DNA from 3 places in the Mesorhizobium sp. M0140 genome. Region 1 is predicted to be linked to each of the others. Evidence: riboswitches for the same ligand, from Rfam matches in the RefSeq annotation. Region 1 holds a riboswitch; each other region holds the start of a gene.
What was found. Region 1 has a riboswitch for cobalamin ahead of NKJ37_RS11875 (aromatic ring-hydroxylating oxygenase subunit alpha). Riboswitches for the same ligand answer to the same signal wherever they lie in the genome.
Positions count from the first base shown of each region.

Region 2: linked by a shared signal. The riboswitch ahead of bluB (5,6-dimethylbenzimidazole synthase) and the one ahead of NKJ37_RS11875 (aromatic ring-hydroxylating oxygenase subunit alpha) in region 1 are both predicted to bind cobalamin.
Region 3: linked by a shared signal. The riboswitch ahead of metE (5-methyltetrahydropteroyltriglutamate--homocysteine S-methyltransferase) and the one ahead of NKJ37_RS11875 (aromatic ring-hydroxylating oxygenase subunit alpha) in region 1 are both predicted to bind cobalamin.

Region 1 covers NZ_JAMYTM010000009.1:123,861-130,648, forward strand. The annotation lists gene NKJ37_RS11855 (glycosyltransferase family 2 protein) at 1-523, opposite strand, end outside; gene NKJ37_RS11860 (serine kinase) at 538-1,587, opposite strand; gene NKJ37_RS11865 (PqqD family protein) at 1,637-2,068, opposite strand; gene NKJ37_RS11870 (FAD-binding oxidoreductase) at 2,197-3,297, opposite strand; gene NKJ37_RS11875 (aromatic ring-hydroxylating oxygenase subunit alpha) at 3,323-4,570, opposite strand; cobalamin riboswitch at 4,686-4,887, opposite strand; gene NKJ37_RS11880 (DUF680 domain-containing protein) at 5,395-5,592, shown strand; gene NKJ37_RS11885 (DUF680 domain-containing protein) at 5,664-5,864, shown strand; gene NKJ37_RS11890 (DUF680 domain-containing protein) at 5,934-6,170, shown strand; gene NKJ37_RS11895 (ABC transporter ATP-binding protein) at 6,246-6,788, opposite strand, start outside.
Region 2 covers NZ_JAMYTM010000001.1:342,541-349,328, reverse strand. The annotation lists gene dxs (1-deoxy-D-xylulose-5-phosphate synthase) at 1-1,317, opposite strand, end outside; gene NKJ37_RS01650 (pirin family protein) at 1,448-2,368, opposite strand; gene NKJ37_RS01645 (DUF2277 domain-containing protein) at 2,408-2,674, opposite strand; gene NKJ37_RS01640 (exodeoxyribonuclease VII small subunit) at 2,786-3,037, opposite strand; gene NKJ37_RS01635 (histone deacetylase family protein) at 3,041-3,967, opposite strand; cobalamin riboswitch at 4,089-4,268, shown strand; partial or broken gene bluB (5,6-dimethylbenzimidazole synthase) at 4,284-4,997, shown strand; gene NKJ37_RS01625 (hypothetical protein) at 5,120-6,103, opposite strand; gene NKJ37_RS01620 (TetR/AcrR family transcriptional regulator) at 6,459-6,788, opposite strand, start outside.
Region 3 covers NZ_JAMYTM010000031.1:7,081-13,868, reverse strand. The annotation lists gene NKJ37_RS25470 (alpha,alpha-trehalose-phosphate synthase (UDP-forming)) at 1-601, shown strand, start outside; cobalamin riboswitch at 1,170-1,371, shown strand; gene metE (5-methyltetrahydropteroyltriglutamate--homocysteine S-methyltransferase) at 1,467-3,818, shown strand; gene NKJ37_RS25460 (cytochrome-c peroxidase) at 4,261-5,316, opposite strand; gene NKJ37_RS25455 (hypothetical protein) at 6,273-6,626, shown strand; gene NKJ37_RS25450 (glycosyltransferase family 10 domain-containing protein) at 6,764-6,788, opposite strand, start outside.

The DNA of each region.
Region 1 (6,788 bases):
AAACGCGCAGCAGATAGTCGGTATCCTCAGCCTGCTCGAAATCCTCATCGAACTCGCCCGTCCGGTCGACAAGCCCTCTGCTGAACACGGCGGCGCTCAGCGAAATTCCCCGAAGCGTCATCGTGCGGCTGTCGACTGCCGGTTTCAGCCGCTCATCGTCGATCCGGTCGACCAGCGTCATCAGCGAATAGGTCAGCTCAAGCCCGGGGGTAGCCTCGAAGCGGGCGAGATCGGCCTTGAACCGTCCGGCCAGCGAGATGTCGTCCGAATCCAGGAATGACACGAACTCCGCATCCGGCGGCAGTTGCCGCAGCCCGGCGTTGCGCGCCCTGGCTACGCCCATGTTGGATTGCTGGAACAGTCGGATGCAGGGGTTTTCGCGCATCATCGAGCGCACGGCCTCAGTAGAGCCGTCGGTCGAGCCGTCGTCGATGACGATGATGTCGAGATCGGCGGCGTCCCGCTGCCGCACCAGCGAGCGCAATGCCGAAACGACATAGCGCTCACGATTGTAGACGGGCATTATCACGCTCAGTTTCACGAATCGCCCCGCGCGAGAAAGTCGGCAATCGTGCCGGCTATCTCCTGTGGCTGCGTCCCCAGCGACAGACGATAGCACGGCAGCAGGCGGGTCAGGTCGCTGAAGAAGCGAAAGCCGCTCTCCCGCTCGCCCGGCATCTGCGCTATGCCCGACGGGGCCAAGGCGATCATGGCATCCCTGCGCGACACCGGCACGATCGAACTTGCCCCACGACCGCTGATATGTGGTGCCAACAGCGCGACGATGTCGAGAGTTTCAGGCACCGGCCGGGGAGCGATGTCATCAATGTGAAAGGCATGCTTGCCTTGCCAGTTGAGCGGACCATGCGCCTTCAGCCGGTGCTCCAGCCCAAGCCGCGCGAACCCCTGGGGATCCTGCTTGAGTGTTGAAAACAACGGGCGGGCAGTCACGCCGTTGGAGAGGTCGACCAGCACATAGTCGTCGCCGACGCTGTCCAGCCCGTGGAGAAGGCCGGCGGCGACGGTCCCGGATTTCCCGGCGCCGCCCGCGCCGGCCAGCAGCACGCCCTTGCCATTGGTGCCGAGCGTGCCGGCATGGGCAAGGCGCATGCCGCGCGCCGCATATTCCCAATGCAGGAAAGCCCGCAGCGGCGCTCCCGGCTCCCACGGCGGAAAGGCGTCGGCCGAAGCCATCAATTGCACGCCAACGCGACGTTGCGGATCATAGAACTGCCAGAAATCCAGGTCGTGGAAATGGTTGCCGCGCAATCCTGCTTCCGCCAGTTGGGTGGCGAAGCCATGCTGCGTGAAGGGTCCCTGGCCCCAACTGGCCGGTACCGCGATGCCGTCAATACCGGGATGTGCGACGAAGACGCGGCAGATGTCGGCAGGCGTTCGGCTGCCCGGAGCCGTGACAAAGCCATGAGCGAAGGCATCCGCCAACGCGCCGGCGCTGACATGCGCGGTCAGATCCAGATGCGGCAAGCTCGCCTTGCGGGTCAGTGGATAATGCGCGGCGCTGCTCTCTGCTTGCGCCAGGACATGACGTGCGTAGTCAGCCAGGTTTTCGAGAGTGATGTTCGGCATGGGTTTGCCTGTTCCGGAGCTGTCCGGCAACGAGAACCTGATGGGCGCTTCAGTTGGCTTGCTTCACCGCGGGCCAGCCGAGGGGCTCCTCGACCTCGTGGATGGGATCGACGACAATGAGATCGGCGAGATCGTCATGGATGTCGACCTTGAGGGGCTCTCTGGCAGCGGCGAGCTGAGCCAGCAATTCGCTTGGAACCGGTCTTGCCATGCCATCGGTTACGGCCGCCAGCAAACCGAATTCGAGCAATTGTGAAACAAAGCCGTCAATCGCGGCGGCATCGAGGGCGCCAATTCCGGTCGCGGCGCCGACCAGTTCGGAGGCAGGCACGCCGGACGACAGTGCATCCCAAAGTCTGCTGCCTGAATCAGAGAAGCCGAAATATTTGCCCGTGGTCAGGTCAAGAACGACGGCTTCGCCGTCGAAGGATTCAAAGACGATATCCTTGCTGGCAATGGCATAGATGCCGGATTGTCGCATGTTTGCTCCCCCGCCGAGCAGGCCGCGGAGATGATCTTCGGGCCTTACGGTCAACCCCACCGTTGCAGGCGTCTAACCATTTGCAGGGTTTTTGGCAAGATGGCGCAGACTCGGGCGAGCGCAGCCGGTCACGCTTCGATTTCAAGCGCAGAAAGCGGCTTCGAGCAACAGGCGAGGATAAAGCCGTCCTCGATTTCGTGATCGAGGATGCCGCCATTGTGACTCATCTCGACGTCGCCCGCGACCTTCCTCACCTTGCAGGTGCCGCACAGGCCGAACTCGCAGGCGGCGGGAATCCGCACCCCAGAGGCGCGTGCCGTCTGCAGCACGGTCTGGCCGGCGACGCATTCGGCATCGACATCGGAAAGCGAAAACCGGATCGGCGTCACGGCCTCGACGGCAACGGCGGCGCCGTCTTCCGGCAGTGGCGAGAACGGCGCCTGGATCTCCTCCACGGCAGGCGCCGCAAAGCTTTCCTGATGGTATTTCGCCATGTCGAAGCCGGCGGCGTTCAGCATGCCGCGCACGGCGCGCATGAAGGGATCGGGGCCGCAGCAGAAGATCTCGCGCTCACGGAAATCGGGCGCCAGCAATGGCAGCCGGATCGCGTCGATGCGGCCTATATGGCCGAACCAGCCCTCGCGGCTCGACCGCTCCTCGATCATGAAGCCGAGCGACAGGCCGGGCATGCGGCTGCCGAGCAGCTCGAGTTCCTTGCGGAAAATGATCTCTTCCGGGCGGCGCGCACAGTTGACGAAGCCGACATCTGTCCATGGCGCACAGTCGTTCAGCCAGCGCAGCATCGACATCATCGGCGTCACGCCGGAGCCGGCCGAAATGAACAGATATTTGGCCGCCGGGTGGCTGTGTAGCGAGAAGTCGCCGGTCGGCCCATAGGCCTTGACGTGCGAGCCCGGCGTCAGATGGTCGAACATCCAGCGCGTACCGGTGCTGCCCGCCTGCGCCTTGACCGTCACCGCGATTGAGAACGGCCGCGACGGCGAGGACGACAGCGTGTAGGTGCGCATCAGCGGCCCGTCCGATGTCGGTAATTCCAGCGTCACGAACTGGCCCGGTTTGTAGCGGAACCAGGTCTGGTTGTCGGAGCGGAAGGTGAAGGTCTTCACGTCAGGCGCTTCGTCACTGACGCCGATCACTTCCAGCACCTGCAGCCTGTCGTTCCAGGGCGTCATCTGGTCGAGATGGCGATAGAGGCCAAGGTCCGTCATCGCATTCATCCTCTTGTCCCCTGGGCTAGGCGACGCTGCGCAGGGCCGGCCGGTCGCCTTCTGCAAGGCGCGGTCCGATGAACGACGCGTACCACTCGACGAACTGGATCACGCCGCCCTCATGCAGCTCCGAATAGGGGCCTGGTTCGTAGGCCGGCGACAAGATGCCGAAGGCGTTTTCCTCGACGATGCGACGGTCCTGGTCGTTGGTCTCGGTCCAGACATGGGTGAGCTCAGCGAGATCGTAGTCGACGCCTTCGACCGCATCCTTGTGGACGAGCCATTTTGTCGTCACCGCGGTTTCCGTGGCACTGATCGGCAGCACGCGGAAGGTGACGGCATGGTCGCCGAGGATATGGTTCCAGGTTGTCGGATAATGATAAAGCAGCAAGGAGCCGATGCGGTCGGTTGGAACGCTCTCGGACAGGTTCTTCTGGACCGCCCGTTTTCCCGTCATGGTGTAGCTGACGGCATCGCGCAGCAGCGGCGCGCGGGTGGCGCGGTACTGCCCTGCCGGATCGATGCGGAATTTGCTCGGCAGGCCTGATGCCTCGCATTTGGCCCAGTGCGCGACCATTTCAGGGTCGCTGTCGGCGCCATTGACGCCGGTCACGGTCGGAGCCTCGGGGAAGGTCTTGCACAGCTCAGGATGATTGGTGGCGCAGTGATAGCACTCGCGGTTGTTTTCCCAGACCAGCTTCCAGTTGCCCTTCTCGACGATCGTGCTCTCGAAGGCGATCTTTGCTTCACGCAACCGGTGCGGCAAAAGATAGGGTTCGATCATCGCCCGCATCGGCGCGAAATCCGCCGGCTCCTTGGCCAGACAGATGAAGATGTAGCCGCCGACGCTCTCGCAGGCGACCGGCTTCAGGCCGAAATCACTCTTGTCGAAACCGTCGGCCATCTGGCGGGCAAACAGCAGGCGGCCGTCCAGCTCATAGGTCCACTGATGATACGGGCAGACGAGCTTTGCCGCCGTACCCTTTTCCGCGTTGCACACGCGGCTGCCGCGATGGCGGCAGGAATTGTGGAAGGCGTTGATCTTGCCGTGCTGGTCGCGGACAAGGACGACCGGGTAGTCGCCGATCTGCACGGTGATGTAGCTGCCCGGCTTCGGCAGTTCGCAATCATGGCCGATGAACAGCCAGTCGCGATACCAGATCAACTCCATGTCGAGCTTGAAGTAGTCTGGATCGGTGTAGAAGGGCTGCTCCAGTGAAAAGCCTTGCCGGCGGCTGTTCAATAGCCTCAGCATGTCGTTGCGGGTATCCATGTCCTGTCCTCGTTTCTAAGGACTGAACTGGTGGTGATGGAGGAAGGATTGAAACGCAGACCGGCTAGGTGCCAGACATGCGCTATCCACCTCTTGACCGCCCACCGCGATCAGTCGAGTCTAACAATCTCGGGCTGGTTTCCGGGCTCTGGAGTTGTCCTTGCGGACCATCGCGACACCTTCCCAGGCAGTTGCCCAGTGGTCTCCCGTTGCGACTTGAACTCCACCACCGTTGCGGGGGCAGCGCCGGATTCTGACCGGCTTCCCAATTCTCCGCCTCGTCGTCACGAAGCGGCACCTGAGATGGTATGATCTAACCACGATCGGGGGCGCGCCGTCGGCATGAAAACGACATCGTATCCATGCGGCGCGACACGGCATGCGAACGTTCCCGCAGACCGTCGCGGGCTGAAATCCACCTCCCGGATGGCCATTTTGCCGGCTGCGATATCCCCGAATCGGATCCCTTGGCGGGGTCAAAAAAGGTTAACGGTTTCGAAAAGTGACTATTAGCTCGACCTAAAATCGAACCGAACGGTTCGTTTCTGTTGACGGTGCGTGCAGGACGGTGTGAACGCTGGGCCTCTGAAACAGTCGGTGATCCATCCAGCGGTTACATCTAACATGCTGATATAAAGAAGAAAAATATACCCGTAGATTCCCTTGGCACAATTTCAAGGTGTGGATTCATGGTCCACACGGAACAACTTCGTGATTGGAAAAGGCGGGGTTGCCCTCCCACATCGGGGCTGTCCGAACGACGCGATTTCATTTCCAAGACACCCCGCTAGACGGACGGAAAAAGACGATACTGGAGTACAAAAATGAAAAAGATCATTCTCACTGCCGCAGCCCTTCTGGCCATTTCCGGCAGCGCCTTCGCTGGTAGCGACCACTACGGTTCGAACGCCGCGGCAGCCACTGCTGTCGACAGCTCGTACACCGCTTCGACCAAGAAGTCGGAACCGGCTGCTCAGGCGCCTGCCCAGGGTGCTGACCGCAACCTCTTCGGCAACAACTAACAGCCGATTCCCAGTCGACGGCGGGCGCGCCCGCCGCCCTGGCGAAATTCAGACATTCAGGAGTATTTAAGATGAACAAGATCCTCATTGCTGCCGCCGCCGTTCTGGCCATCTCCGGCAGCGCTTTCGCCGGCAGCGACAACTACGGTTCGAACGGCTCCAACCAGCCTGCCGCCGCAGTGGACCAGTCGTACACGGCTTCCACCAAGACCTCGGAACCGGCTGCCCAGACGCCCGCTCAGGGCAGCGACCGTAACCTCTTCGGTCGCTAACAGCCAATTTCGCAAGCGACGGCAGCTGTGTCTGCCGTCCTGGCGAAATCCAGAATTCAGGAGATTAAAATGAACAAGATCCTTATTGCTGCCGCCGCCGTTCTGGCCATCACCGGCAGCGCGTTCGCCGGCAGCGACAACTTTGGCTCCAACGGCGCCAATCAGCCTGCGGTTACTTCGGTTGACAGCGCGCATACGAGCTCGGTCCGCAACAGCGGTGGCCTCGTCGAGAAGCTGCTCAATTCGTCGGGCGACGTAGAGAAGTCCGCCCCTCAGGGCAGCGACCGGAATCTCTTCGGCCGCTAACGCCGAAGCTGATCTTCAAAACAGGGCGGTGGGCCAAGCCCGCCGCCCTGTTTGCATCCGAGATTTGGTCCCGACTCAGGCCGCTTTCGCTTCCGCTTCATGAAGGGCAAACGACCGCCCATCGGTGTCGAAGATATGCAGGTCCTCGCCATTGGCGCTCAGCCGCAATGTCGAACCACGCTTGACCTCGACATTGCCGGGCAGCTTGGTCACCAGCGGCAGGTCGGCGCGGCCGATGTCGACATAGACAAGCTGCACCTCGCCGAGTTGCTCGACATAGTCGACCGTCCCCTCGAACAGATAGTCCGCGCCGCTGGCGATGATCAGGTCCTCCGGCCGCACGCCGAAACTAACCGCAGCGCCCTTTGCCGAAGCAGGCGTTGCGATCGGCACGGTTGCCTTGCGTCCGCCGACATGGCTGACGACGGTCGAATTGCCTGACTTGTCGATGGTCGCGGGCAGGATGTTCATGGCCGGCGAGCCGATGAATTGCGCAACGAACAGATTGCCGGGCTTCTTGTAGAGATCCATCGGCGTGCCGACCTGCTCGATGTGGCCGTCCTTGAGCACCACGATGCGGTCGGCGAGCGTCATCGCCTCGACCTGATCGTGGGTGAC
Region 2 (6,788 bases), on a different contig from region 1:
GGTGGTGTCGAAGGCGCCGCAATGGGTGGCGCCATCGGCGCCGACGAAGCCGGCCCGGTCAATGGGAAAGCGCACCGGCAATTTCTGGATGGCGACGTCGTGGACGACCTGGTCGTAGGCGCGCTGCAGGAAGGTGGAATAGATGGCCGCGAACGGCTTGTAGCCTTCGGTGGCAAGGCCGGCGGCGAAGGTCACCGCGTGCTGTTCGGCGATGCCGACATCGAAGGTGCGCGACGGGAACGCTTCACCGAACAAATCGAGGCCGGTACCGCTCGGCATGGCTGCGGTGACGGCGACGATACGGTCGTCCTCGCGGCCCTCCTGGACCAGGCTTTCGGCGAACACCTTGGTGTAGGCCGGTGCGTTGGCTGGCGCCTTGGCCTGCGCGCCGGTGATGACGTCGAACTTGTTGACGCCGTGATATTTGTCGGCAGCGGCTTCGGCCGGCGCATAGCCCTTGCCCTTCTGGGTGACGACATGGATGAGCACCGGGCCTTCGCCATTGTCGCGGACGTTTTTCAGGACCGGGATCAGATGCTCCAGATTGTGGCCGTCGATCGGGCCGATGTGATAGAAGCCGAGTTCCTCGAACAGCGTGCCGCCGGTGACGTAGCCGCGTGCATGCTCGACTGCCCTTGTGATCGCACGATCCGCGCGCTTGCCGAGATAGGACGTCAGTTTCTTGCCGAAATCGCGCAGGCCGATATAGGCCTTGCCGGAGGCCAGCCGCGCCAGATAGGCGCTCATCGCGCCGGTCGGCGGCGCGATCGACATGTCGTTGTCGTTGAGAATGACGATCAGCCGTGCATCGAGCGCGCCGGCATTGTTCATCGCCTCATAGGCCATGCCGGCAGACATGGCGCCGTCGCCGATGACGGCAATGACGTTGTTGCGGCCGCCGGAGAGATCGCGGGCGGCGGCCATGCCGAGGCCGGCCGATATCGACGTCGAGGAGTGGGCGGCGCCAAAGGGATCGTACTCGCTCTCGGCGCGGCGGGTGAAGCCGGACAGACCGCTTTCCTGGCGCAGCGTGCGGATACGGTCGCGGCGGCCGGTCAGGATCTTGTGCGGATAGGCCTGGTGGCCGACATCCCAGATCAGCCGGTCGTCGGGGGTGTTGAAGACATAGTGCAGCGCCACTGTCAGCTCGACCACGCCAAGCCCTGCGCCCAGATGACCACCCGTGCGGGACACGGCGTCGACCAGCTCGGCGCGAAGCTCGGACGCCAATTGCGGCAGTTCACTTTCGGCAAGCGTGCGCAGGTCGGCCGGGATGCGGACCTTGTCGAGAAGCGGCGTATGCGGCGTTGCGTTCACGGTGCTCGGGCTTTCGGTTGATGGGCGAATAGGCCGCCGGCCGGCGAAAGTAAATGTGTGTCAGTGACGCGGATCAGGCCCTAGTCTTTTGTCTATGCATTTCGTTCTGCCACTTTTGGGTGACAGGGCATCAGCTTTCCGGCAGCGGAATAAACTCTTCCTCGTCTCCGGGAACGATGTCGAAGCGGCCCGTCTTCCATTCCTCTTTCGCCTGTTCGATGCGCTCCTTGGACGACGAGACGAAATTCCACCAGATGTAACGCTTCGAACCAAGAGAGGCGCCGCCGAACAGCATGAAATGCGCCCCGGTCTGCGACGACACGACGATCTCGTCACCGGGACGGAACACCAGCAGCCGTTCGGCTGGGAATACATCACCCGAAATTGAGACCTCGCCTTCCAGCGTATAGATGGCGCGTTCTTCCGCATTAGCAGGGATTTTCACGCTGGCGCCGGGCGCCAGGCGCAGGTCGGCGTAGAGCGTCTCCGTGTCGGCCCTGACCGGGGACCGCAGTCCCTGGAAATCGCCGATGATGAGGCGCCCGTTGACGCCTTCGGCTTCGATCTCGGGAAGCCGAAGCGCTGCGGTATTCTCGAAAACCGGTGCCACCTCTTCCTTGTCGTCCGGCAGCGCCAGCCATGTCTGCAGGCCGGATACCGACATCGGCGCGCCACGCAGTTCCTCCGGTGTACGCTCCGAATGGACGATGCCGCGGCCGGCGGTCATCAAATTCACGTCGCCGGGCTGAATGACCATTTCGGTGCCGAGTGAGTCGCGGTGCCGGATCTTGCCGTCGAACAGATAGGTGACCGTCGACAGGCCGATATGCGGATGCGGACGGACATCCAGTGCCTGACCGGCGCGCAGGACCGCGGGCCCCATGCGGTCGAAGAAGATGAAAGGCCCCACCAGCCGCCTTTTTGCCGTCGGCAGGGCACGGCGCACCTGAAAACCGCCGATATCCTTGGCGTTGGGTATGACCATCAATTCGATCTGATCGCTGGCGAAGGCATCGCCTGCCTCAGGGTCTTTCCCGGGGAAGAAGCTCATCGACTCTCCTTGTCGGTGGTCGAAGGCCGCCTGGCCGCATCAGGCAAAGCGGATCGCCGCCTTTGCCCGCAGCTTGGCCGCCACCTCTTCGCGATTACGCGGATGCTGGTGGGTTTCCAGGGAATCGAGCAGTTCGCGCGCCGAGGCGGCGATGGCTTCGACGGCATGGTCGAAGGCGTGCTGGTTCTGCTTCGAGGGTCGCGTGGTTCCGCTCAGCTTGCGGACGAACTGAAGAGCCGCGTCGCGCACCTCGTCATTGGTTGCCGGCGGATCAAAATTGAACAGGGTCTTGATGTTTCTGCACATCGCTTCCGTATCTCCTCTTGTCCTTGAGCTGTTTCAATCGGAACGAGTTATATCCTCGATCATGATCATGTCCAAAAACCGGTGAGGCGAGGCCATCGTTCGGACCGAGCCTCAATCCGCGTCGAGTGGCTCCGTTCCAACCGGCTTGCCGTCGCGCGACAGCCTGATCTTCTCGACCTTGTCCTCGGCGGCCTTCAGCAGCCGGTCGCAATGCGCCTTCAGCGCCTCACCACGCTCATAGATCTTGATCGACTGGTCGAGCGGCACGTCGCCACGCTCCAGATCATCGACGATCTTCTCCAGCGCATCGAGTGCCTGCTCGAAGCTCATCGCCTTGACGTCTTCGTTGGTCTCATCGGCCATCATTCATCCTTTCATCAGTCGCCCGACATGGGCGGCGACCGAAAATGCCAATCCCTGCAGATCGTAGCCGCCCTCGAGCAGGCTGACGAGCCGGTTGCCGCTGTGGCGTGCCGCGCGCTGCATCAGCTGGCCGGTCGCCCAGTCGAAATCATCCTCGGTCAGATTGATCTCGGCCAGCGGATCGCGGTGGTGCGCGTCGAACCCCGCCGAAATGATGATCAGGTCGGGCGCGAAATTGTCGAGCGCGGGCAGGACGCGCGACAGGAAGGCATCGCGAAACACTTCGCTGCCGGTCTGCGGCGCCAGCGGTGCGTTGACGATGTTGCCGGCGCCCGTTTCGGTCTTCGCTCCGGTGCCGGGATAAAGCGGCATCTGGTGTGTCGAGCAATAGAGCACCGACGGATCGTCCCAGAAAATATCCTGCGTGCCATTGCCGTGATGCACGTCCCAGTCGACGACGGCAACGCGCTCGACACCGTGTTTCTTCTGCGCATAACGCGCCGCGATCGCCGCCGTGTTGAACAGGCAAAAGCCCATCGCCGTGGTCTTTTCGGCATGATGGCCGGGCGGCCGGGCGGCGACGAAGACGTTGTCGGCGCGGCCCGAAAAGACATCATCGACGGCGGCGTTGGCGGCGCCGATCGCGGTGATCGCCGCTTGCCAGCTCTTCGGGCTGGCAGTGGTGTCGGCATCGATGCGGGCAATCCCCTCGTCGGGGATGGCGGCGCGCACGCGGGCGACGAAATCGGCGGGATGCGCGTAGAGGATGGTGGCCTCGTCGCCTTCCGGCGCCTGAATACGATCGAGCCCGGCAAAGGCTTCGTCGTCGAGCACGCGCTCGATGGCGCGTAAGCGGTCGGGCCGCTCGGGATGTCCGGGCGGCGTGAGATGCTCGAGGAAGATCGGATGGGTGTAGAGACGGGTGGTCATCGTCCTAATCTAGTGACCCGGATCGACAAAGGCCATGCACGGGCGGCCGATGACTGGGGAAAATCGCGACTGCGTCCATTCGCGTCGCCGCAGGCATTGGCCCCGCGGGCGCTTCGGCGTAAGGTCCCTGGTACTGCCTGGTGCCCGCCGCAAGCGGGAGAATCGGGAACACGGTTGAATTCCGTGGCGTGCCCAACGCTGTGAGGGGGACCGCGCCGGTAAATGCCACTGTCGATGACGGGAAGGCACCGGACGCGGGTTGATCCCGAGCCAGAAGACCGGCCTGGCAGGCATTGTCATCCGCGTGGTCAGGCGGATGGCATCAGAGCGACGTGCGTCTACTTGGACGCACAAAGTACGCTCTGTCAGTTTTGAATCTGCAATCGCAAGGGGACAAGCGATGCCGGAACACATGACCGCTGCCATTGACGATGGATTTGACCAGAATGCGCGCGATGCGGTCTACCGCGCCATGTTCACGCGGCGCGACGTGCGCAGCCATTTCCTGCCCACCGCGATCGATGACGACGTGCTGGCACGGCTGCTGCTTGCCGCCCATCACGCGCCATCGGTCGGCTTCATGCAGCCATGGAATTTCATTGTCATTCGCGACGTCAAACGACGGGCGGAGGTGCGCGACCTGTTCCTGGCCGCGCGCGAGCAGGAACTGCCGGCGATCGAGGCGGAAAAACAGGCGCTCTATCGCAAGCTAAAGCTGGAAGGCATCTGCGAGAGCGCGCTCAACATCTGCATCACCTGCGACCGGCAGCGCTCGAAGGGTTCGCCGCTGGGACGCTGGCACAATCCGGAGATGGATCTCTACAGCACGGTCTGCGCGGTGCAGAATTTCTGGCTGGCCGCGCGTGCCGAGGGTGTTGGTGTCGGCTGGGTCAGCATCATCGAGGCTGAGGCGCTGAAGCGGCTGTTGGCCATTCCGGACCACGTAACGCCGATCGCCTATCTCTGCGTCGGCCGTGTTTCCGAGTTCGCTCCCAAACCGGACCTTGAAACGCATGGCTGGGGACGGCGGCTGCCGCTGCCGGAGCTGATCATGAGCGAGACCTTTTCCGGGCAAGGCGAGACACAGCTCAAATCCACCGTGGCGCGCCTCAACACCGTTTCTGCCGCACCAGACACCACCCGCCCAGCCGATCAGGGTGTGGCGCCGGCCGTATCCCAGCGCGAACCGCCGAAGGAGGCGAGCGCCTTGTCCTTGAGCTCCCTGAACTTCGACGATGCCTCGGCCAGCCGGGCGTCCCAAGCCGGATCGGGCACCTGGCCCGCGATGGTCTTGAAATAGACCTGCATCAGGCAGGCGATGGCGAAAGGCTCGATGAACGCCGCCTTGAATGCCCAGGCGAAGACGATGGCGAGCACAAAAGCCCAGCCGGCGAGTTGGCCAGGCATCAGGAACAGAATCGCACCGGCAGGCGCCAGCATGATCAGAAAGATGATGAACGACATGCCCCACATGATGACCGCCAGCCAGACGGCGTTCTTGACCATGACCTTGCCGTTCTGGGCATAGAGCACGACGCCTTGGCGCGCCGTCTCGAAGGGCGAGGCTGAATTGATGCGGATGTTGTAGCCGAGGATGATCTCGTCGACATAGGTCAGCGACAGACGGATCACCGTGTTGATGAAGGAGACCAGGCCGCTCAGGCCTGGTATCGGCAGGAAGGCGGCGATACCGCCGAGCAGGCCGGTGATGGCACGGATGGCACCCTTGACGAGTTGGTCGACGACGAAAAGGATGTTGGCTTCGGCAAAACGCTGGGTGACGACATCCCTGGCGTAGGCGATCTGGTCCTGACCGCCGGGAATGTCGCGGCCGTCGATCAGATGAACCATGACGGCGATGTGGCCGGCCTTGACGATATAGAGGATGTATTCGCGGATCCAGTAGACCGCGATCGAGACGATGCCGAACCCGACCACGCCGCCCCACAGGGCAAAGGACATGGGCCCGTCGGGATCGGTGGAGATATGCCCGACACCATAGCCGACCGAGGCACCGGTGCCGGTCGCCATGATGTAGGCCAACGTGATGCCGAAATAGACGATCATGCGAAAGACGATGAACGGCCAGGTCCGCATCATGATGGACACCGACCTGCCTATATCGAAATCCCACATGCCCCGAATCTCCGCCTCAGAGATGATGGCAGAGGATGAACTCAACCCGGCGATTGTCAATTGCCGGCCCTGGCGCCACAGTGCAACGAACTCGGGTTAACGGTTTCCTTCGGAGCCCGCCGGCGCGTTGGCTGACGGAGCATTAGACGAAAAACCCGCCTGTGCGGCGGGTCACTGGCGCAAATCAGCACCATAGGCAAATATGTACCATAGCTGAGGTCACCCAGTCAAGAAAAAATTCCTATCGCGAGAAGCTACCGGCACAAAAGCTGCCAACACCGCCGAACTGGCTGCCGCCAGGCCTTTTGTTAAGCTAAGTTCGGAGCCCTGCCTGGCACCACGCCCGGTGGGAACTTCAATTCGACTGCGGGTCCGGCTTCTTGAGCAGGCCTTCGAGCAGTTGCTTGAACGCCGTCACCACCTTCTTCGACGTCGCTTCGGGGTCGGTCGAATTGGCGATCCGTTGCGCCGCCTGGCTGCTCGCTCCGTTGATCAGTCGCGAGGCCGTTTCGGGGTCGAGGCTGGAGACAACGACCCCCTCCTCCTGCAGCGCGGTCAGATGGTCGGTCATTGAAGCGATGCACGCACTGGCATTCGGCCATTGCGCTGGATCCCCCAGCACGGCCGGGCCATCGCGGAACATGATGCGCTGGATTTCCGGCTCCAGCGCCATCTCGATATAGGT
Region 3 (6,788 bases), on a different contig from region 1:
CCAAGCGTACAGCGAATATCGGCGCGACGTCGAAAGACTCGTCAATCAAGTCAACAACCGGCATGGCACGGACGAGTGGATGCCGATTATCTATGAGAACAGGTCGTTCACCCAAGCTGAGATAGCGGGTCTTTACAGAGCCGCGCGTGTTTGCGTTGTGACGCCGCTGCGCGATGGCATGAATCTTGTGGCGAAAGAATACATTGCTGCACAAGATCCGAGCGACCCTGGCGTTCTGGTGTTATCGAAGTTTGCCGGCGCGGCCGAAGACTTCGGCGAGGACGCCCTGCTGGTAAATCCGAGGCTCTCCGACGAGATAGCTACCGCGATCTCAAGAGCGGCCAGCATGCCGCGCGAAGAACGCATCCAACGCTGGCGGAGGATGATGGACAAACTTGAAGCGTATACGATCCACCATTGGTCAGCGGACTTCGTTCGGCAACTGGACAGCAGCCGGGTTACGGTCCCTGCGGATCACTTCCACTATGTTGGCTTGGGCTGGATCAGCGAGGCCCAAATGCCTTCGTATCGGACCGAGCCAGAATTGCACACCGCGCTGACGCGTGCACTGGATAAAAACTGGGTCCTGCCGATCGTATGATGCAGAATATGAAGCACGCGAGCTTTGCCTGCATTTGCGCATCCCTCAATGCAGAGCGCTTGGAGAGAGAGATACTTATCCTGACCGCCTGAATGCGGCTTAAGCGGCTTATCGGGACCACAGTCGGGCTTTGCATCAGACCCTTGAGCCAGGCTCCGTCAGTGTGGTCTCTTGCCGCCGAGCGGAGTCATCACGATTGCCTAGTCACCCGTGATGACGACTGGCGTGCCAATTCCCCTCGGACCACGGTTTGGCGCTCACTCCGAGAAAACCGCTTCTACCACGCACGCACGGCTTGCGGCCGCATCGTTAAACATCGCCACCAATGCGATCTTCTGCATTCTAATGACGTTGTCACGCGCTTGAAGTCTTGTCCGAAATCCTTCATCGGCGACCTGCGAGGGATGTCGCAGCCCGACAGGGATCCATTAGTTGGACAATGGTGGCAGCGGCGCAGCGCCGCCAATGGGCGACTGAATATTTCACAATGTTAGACAAGCGTAAAAACGAAATCACATAAGGACATAAACATTTCGTTATGCATCATTGACAAAAGAGCGGACTGCTGTGATTGTCTGCGTGTCGTGGTTCTCGCGTGCGGCGCTGCCGCAGCGGAGCTAAGAGGGAAGCCGGTGCAATGCCGGCGCTGCCCCCGCAACTGTTAGCGGCGAGCCAACCCCACTCATGTCACTGAGGCGAATACCCTCAGGAAGACGGGTAGAGGCTATGACCCCGCGAGCCAGGAGACCTGCCACGGCGAATTACGTCCACGGGCGGGGTGTCTCGGTGGCCGCTGCAAGCCGGCGTTCGTGCCGGCCTGCTAGCGCCTTCCTTGTCATCGACGCCCCAACCATCGGGGTATGACATGACTGACTCTCAGGAAATTCCTGTAGCAACGCTCGGCGTGCCGCGCTTCGGTCGTCGGCGAGAACTGAAATTCGCGCTTGAAAGCTACTGGTCCGGAACATCGTCCGCTGGCGACCTTCTCACGACGTCGAAGGCGCTCCGTGCCGCTAGCTGGGAAGAGCAGCGCGATCGCGGCGTGTCGAAAATCCCGTCGAACGACTTCTCGCTTTACGACCATGTGCTCGACACCGCAGCCATGGTTGGGGCCGTTCCATCCCGTTACGGCTGGAATAGCGGCGAGGTCCCACTTGACATCTACTTCGCAATGGCGCGCGGCAACCAGGGTCAGACGGAGGATTGTGGACACGCTGGTCACCAGGAGGAGGCTCATGGACCTGGTGTAACCGCGATGGAAATGACCAAGTGGTTTGACACCAACTACCACTACATTGTGCCGGAACTCGATGATGATCAGACGTTCGCCCTCTCGTCGTCGAAGCCGGTCGATTACTTCCTCGAGGCTAAAGCTCTCGGCATTCACACACGCCCAGTCATCCTTGGACCCATCACCTTCCTCAAGCTGGCGAAATCGCCTGCCGAGGGGTTCGGTCCCATCGCGCTCCTACCGCGGCTGCTGCCCGTTTACGAGCAAGTCCTGCAGAAGCTGAAGCTGTCGGGAGCCGACTGGGTGCAGATCGATGAGCCAGCGCTTGTCCTCGATCTGAACCCGAACGAACGAGCTGCGTTCGAATTCGCCTATGGCCAGCTGTCGAAAGCCGCGCCCGAGCTGAAGATCATGCTGGCTACGTATTTCGGGTCGCTGGGAGACAATCTCGAAACCGCGGTTTCTCTGCCCCTGGCCGGGCTGCATATTGATCTCGTGCGCGCTCCCGAGCAGCTGGAAACGGTGGGTCGGCTCGCTCCGAAGGATCTGGTGCTCTCGCTTGGCTTGATCGATGGCCGCAACGTCTGGCGTGCGAACCTGCCCGTCATTCTCGACCGCATCAAACCGATCGTCGCCGGCTGGCCCTTGGACCGCGTCGAGATCGCGCCTTCTTGCTCGATGCTGCATGTGCCGATTGATCTGCGCATGGAGACGGAACTCGACGCCGACATCAGGTCGTGGCTCGCCTTCGCGGCCCAGAAGACCGACGAGCTGGTCTTGCTGGCCCGGGCCCTGTCCCAAGGCAGGGATGCGGTGGCAGGCGCGTTGAAAGCGTCTGCCGAGGCTGCCGCCACGCGCGTGACATCCACGAGGATCCATGACCCGCTTGTTCAGGGGCGGATCGCTAGCATTGAGGACAGCGCGAAGCGACGAGAGAGCGCTTTTGGCGAGCGCTCCAGAGTCCAAGCCGGCTCACTCGGGCTGCCGCCGTTCCCGACGACGACCATCGGGTCCTTCCCGCAGACGCCGCAGGTACGCAAGGCGCGGGCCGCTCATGCGAAGGGCCAGCTGAGCTATGTCGACTATGAGACGTTCCTGAAGAAGGAGATCGAGGCTGCAATTCGCTGGCAGGAAGAGATCGGGCTCGACGTGCTGGTGCACGGTGAGTTCGAGCGAAACGACATGGTACAGCATTTCGGCGAGCAGTTGTCCGGCTTCGCGCTCACCCAGCATGCCTGGGTACAAAGCTATGGGTCGCGCTACGTGCGTCCCCCCATCATTTTCGGCGACGTATCGAGGCGCAATCCGATGACAGTGCGCTGGTGGCAATTCGCCCAGTCGCTTACGGAAAAGCCCGTGAAGGGAATGCTCACAGGCCCAGTCACCATTCTCAACTGGTCTTTTGTTCGCGACGACGTACCCCGCTCCGAAGCCTGCCGCCAGATCGCGCTCGCCATCCGCGACGAAGTGACGGATCTCGAAAGATCCGGCGCAAGGATGGTCCAGATCGATGAGGCCGCGTTTCGCGAAGGATTGCCACTGCGCCAATCTGACTGGAAAGTCTATCTCGACTGGGCTGTCGAATGTTTCCGGATCGCTTCAACGGGTGTAAAGGACGCGACTCAAATTCATACCCACATGTGCTATTCGGAGTTCAACGAGATCATTCACGCGATTGCTGGAATGGATGCGGATGTCATTTCGATTGAGACGTCGCGCTCGAAGATGGAACTGTTGGACGCCTTCACGAGCTCCAAATATCCGAACGAAATCGGTCCCGGCGTCTATGATATTCACTCACCACGCGTCCCGGAAGTCGGCGAGATTTCGGACTTAGTCATGCTTGCCCGCGAGCGACTGTCCGACGGCCAACTGTGGATAAACCCGGACTGTGGCCTCAAAACACGCAAATGGGAGGAGGTCCGCCCTGCCCTCATGAACATGGTCGCTGCAGCACGCGCGCTCCGGCAGAAAGTGCAGGCGTAAGGCTTCTCTTCCTCACCGTGTGGGGAGTTGCCGGTGGCGGATGTCGGCCGGGAATATGCCAAACCGATCACACTCTTGAAAATAAGCCACACGGCGAAAATGTGCAATTTTCCTTCGGCACGTGTCCTCATCCCGCAGAAATATAAATGTGACACCACGCTATAGTATTGGTCCTTGGGAACATACAGGCCCCGCGCCTCGAACAAATCGTACACACGTCGTTTCTCAAAGTAGACTGCTTGGCATGTTCGCTCAGGCGGCGACAATATATGATGCTGCGCGTCTGTCCGCTTCCCCAGTTGATTTGCGCAGACTACGGGCGAGGTGGCACGTTTCGGGTATTGCTAGCCTCCCGCCAATTCGGAGATGGATGTGGCAATTCGTGTGGCCCAAGTAAAAGCCGCAATCATTTTCGATTGCGACGTCCGCAGCCAGTTGGCCTTTATTTTCCTGAGATCTGCGTTACAGGCCGGGGCGTTGTCGCCGTTTCGGAGGGTAAGATGGGATAGGCGACCTCGGGTGCCTCTCCGGTCAGCGAGTTGAGGAAGGCAACAAGCAGGTCAACTTCTTCGTCCGCCAGTACTACGCCAAGCTGGGTGGTCCCCATGATGGCGACGGCCTGTTTCAGATCCCAAACCTTGCCCGAATGAAAGTATGGCGCGGTGAGTGCAACGTTGCGCAGCGGCGCCACGCGGAAAACATAGTAGTCATCGGCTGCATTGGTGACCGCGAATCGGCCCTTGTCTTTGTCCGGCAGGACCTCGGCGCTGGGCTGTTCCACGAGGCCGAAGGGGAAATAGGCTTGCCCACCAACGTTGATGCCGGCATGGCAGGACGAGCAGCCTTTGTCCATGAAAAGCGCCAGGCCCTGTTTCTGTTCGGAAGTCATGGCAAGCTCATCACCATTCAGGAAGCTGTCGAACGGGGCCGGTGTGACCAGTGTCGCCTCGAAGGCTTCGATCGCCTTGGCGAAGTTGTCGAACGTGACCCGATCGGCTTCAGCCGGAAAAGCTGCATCGAACCACTCGACATATTGCGGCATGGACTTGAGCGTGGCGATGACTTGGTCCGGTGTATTGGCCATTTCGATGCCAGCTTGGACCGGTCCCTTCGCCTGAGCCTTCAGGTCTGCGGCACGACCATCCCAGAAATGAGCGATGTTGAAGACAGCGTTCAGTACAGTCGGCGCGTTGCGCTGTCCCTTCTGCCAACCATGGCCGATCGAGGTTTCGTGATTGTCGTCGCCGCCCGTGGCCAGGTTGTGGCACGAGTTGCACGACAAGACGCCTGACGCCGAGACGCGTGGATCGAAGAACAGTGCCTTGCCGAGAGCGATCTTTTCCGGGGTAATCGGGTTGTTGGCGACTGTCGGCGTGGTGGATGGCAAAGCCCTGAAGGTGGCCAATGCCGTATCTCTGAGGTCGGTGGGGATCGAATCCGCAGCAAAGGCGGTGGGTGCCAGCAAGGTGACAGCCATCGTTCTGAATAGGATTTTCATAAATGGTCTTCCTGCGTTGTGCACGCAGCCACTATGCGATCTGCGGCTCATGAACGCCCTGAGCTAGATCAGTTGAGGGAGAGGATCGGGGTCTGGCACCTGTTTTCGCGGCTGAGCTGGGACCCTCTTGGAAGTGATCGCTCTTCTCGATTGGACTTCAGGGAGGAGGAGTATCCCTGCTCGGCAACCGTTTGTATGCATCAAAGCACGCCCTGAGGGCGGCTTCGTAGATTCGGTCACTGCGATCTTCCCGCCATCGTTGAGAAAGTCGATAGCATCCGCAAGAATGGCAATCTCTTGCACGATGTGCGCTGCACGCCTTGCGAAAAGTGAGCTTCTGAAACCTCAGGGTTCATTCGTTCCTCCTGACCGGCTGATTGCGTGAATCGACGTTGTCGACACCCGCCGACTGCACATTGTGATGTCACCAGCGATGGCGGTTTCAATACCTAAGCAGCGACGGTCTATGCGACAGTATGGATGTCCTATCGGAATAGCCGGTCCGCCTTGTCGATCGTCACACCGGCATATAGCTCCGCTTCTACGAACATCCCATCACGCGAGGAAAGACATGGCCAATACGCGCAGTATCGCCAATCTAGCCCTTGTGCCGGCGCGGCGCTTGAGCAGGTCCACCGGCTGTAACTGCCTCACACCTCGATCCACAGATCCTAGGCGATGACCACCTTGTCGTCATCATTTGACGGACGCGGGGCATTGGCCCATAAGCGAGCCACCGCAAACTGTGCGGTTGCCAATGCGTAATGATGTGAATTGGAATGATCTTCGGTTTGCGAAACACGCACGTCCGACGCAGCTTGCGTTGACAGAGGCGGTTTTACGCGCAATAGCACTTCCGCCGGCCTATTTTTGTGGAGTTCAATTGTGGTTCGGCCAAGGGAGCTGGGCGCCGGACCGGCCCCGTGTAAACCTCATCAAAGAGAGAGAGACCCTGCATGGAAGAATTCTTACCGCGCATCGCCACTGGTGCCGGCATCGGCCCGGCTCTCGCAGAGAAGGGCGTTGGGTTAATGCTGGGTTTCCTGCAAAGCCACGCGGCCGACGGTCCCGTTGCGCGCATGATCGAGGCCATTCCGGGAGCTTCGGAATTAGTAGCGAAGTATCATGGCGACGACCCAGAGGGTGGCGGCCTTATGGGGCTCGGCCAGCAATTGATGAGTGAGGGTCTCAGCATGGCAAAGATCGCCGGCCTCGCCAACGAGACGATCGCCTGCGCCAAGGAACATGCCGGCGACGAACTCGTGGACGAGGTCCTCAATTCCGTTCCTGGCCTTCCCCAGTTCGTCTGATCAGCGGCAGCCGGGGGCGCATGACCTCGTGCGCCCGTGCCGGCCCGTCTGCGCAGCAGGCATTCTCCGCCGAGCGTTCCGTACCGATCTCGCCAGACCACCGACCGCCGGGCACGCGAAGCGAGCGTTGGAGTACTTCATTCGTCTATTCCAAAATCGACC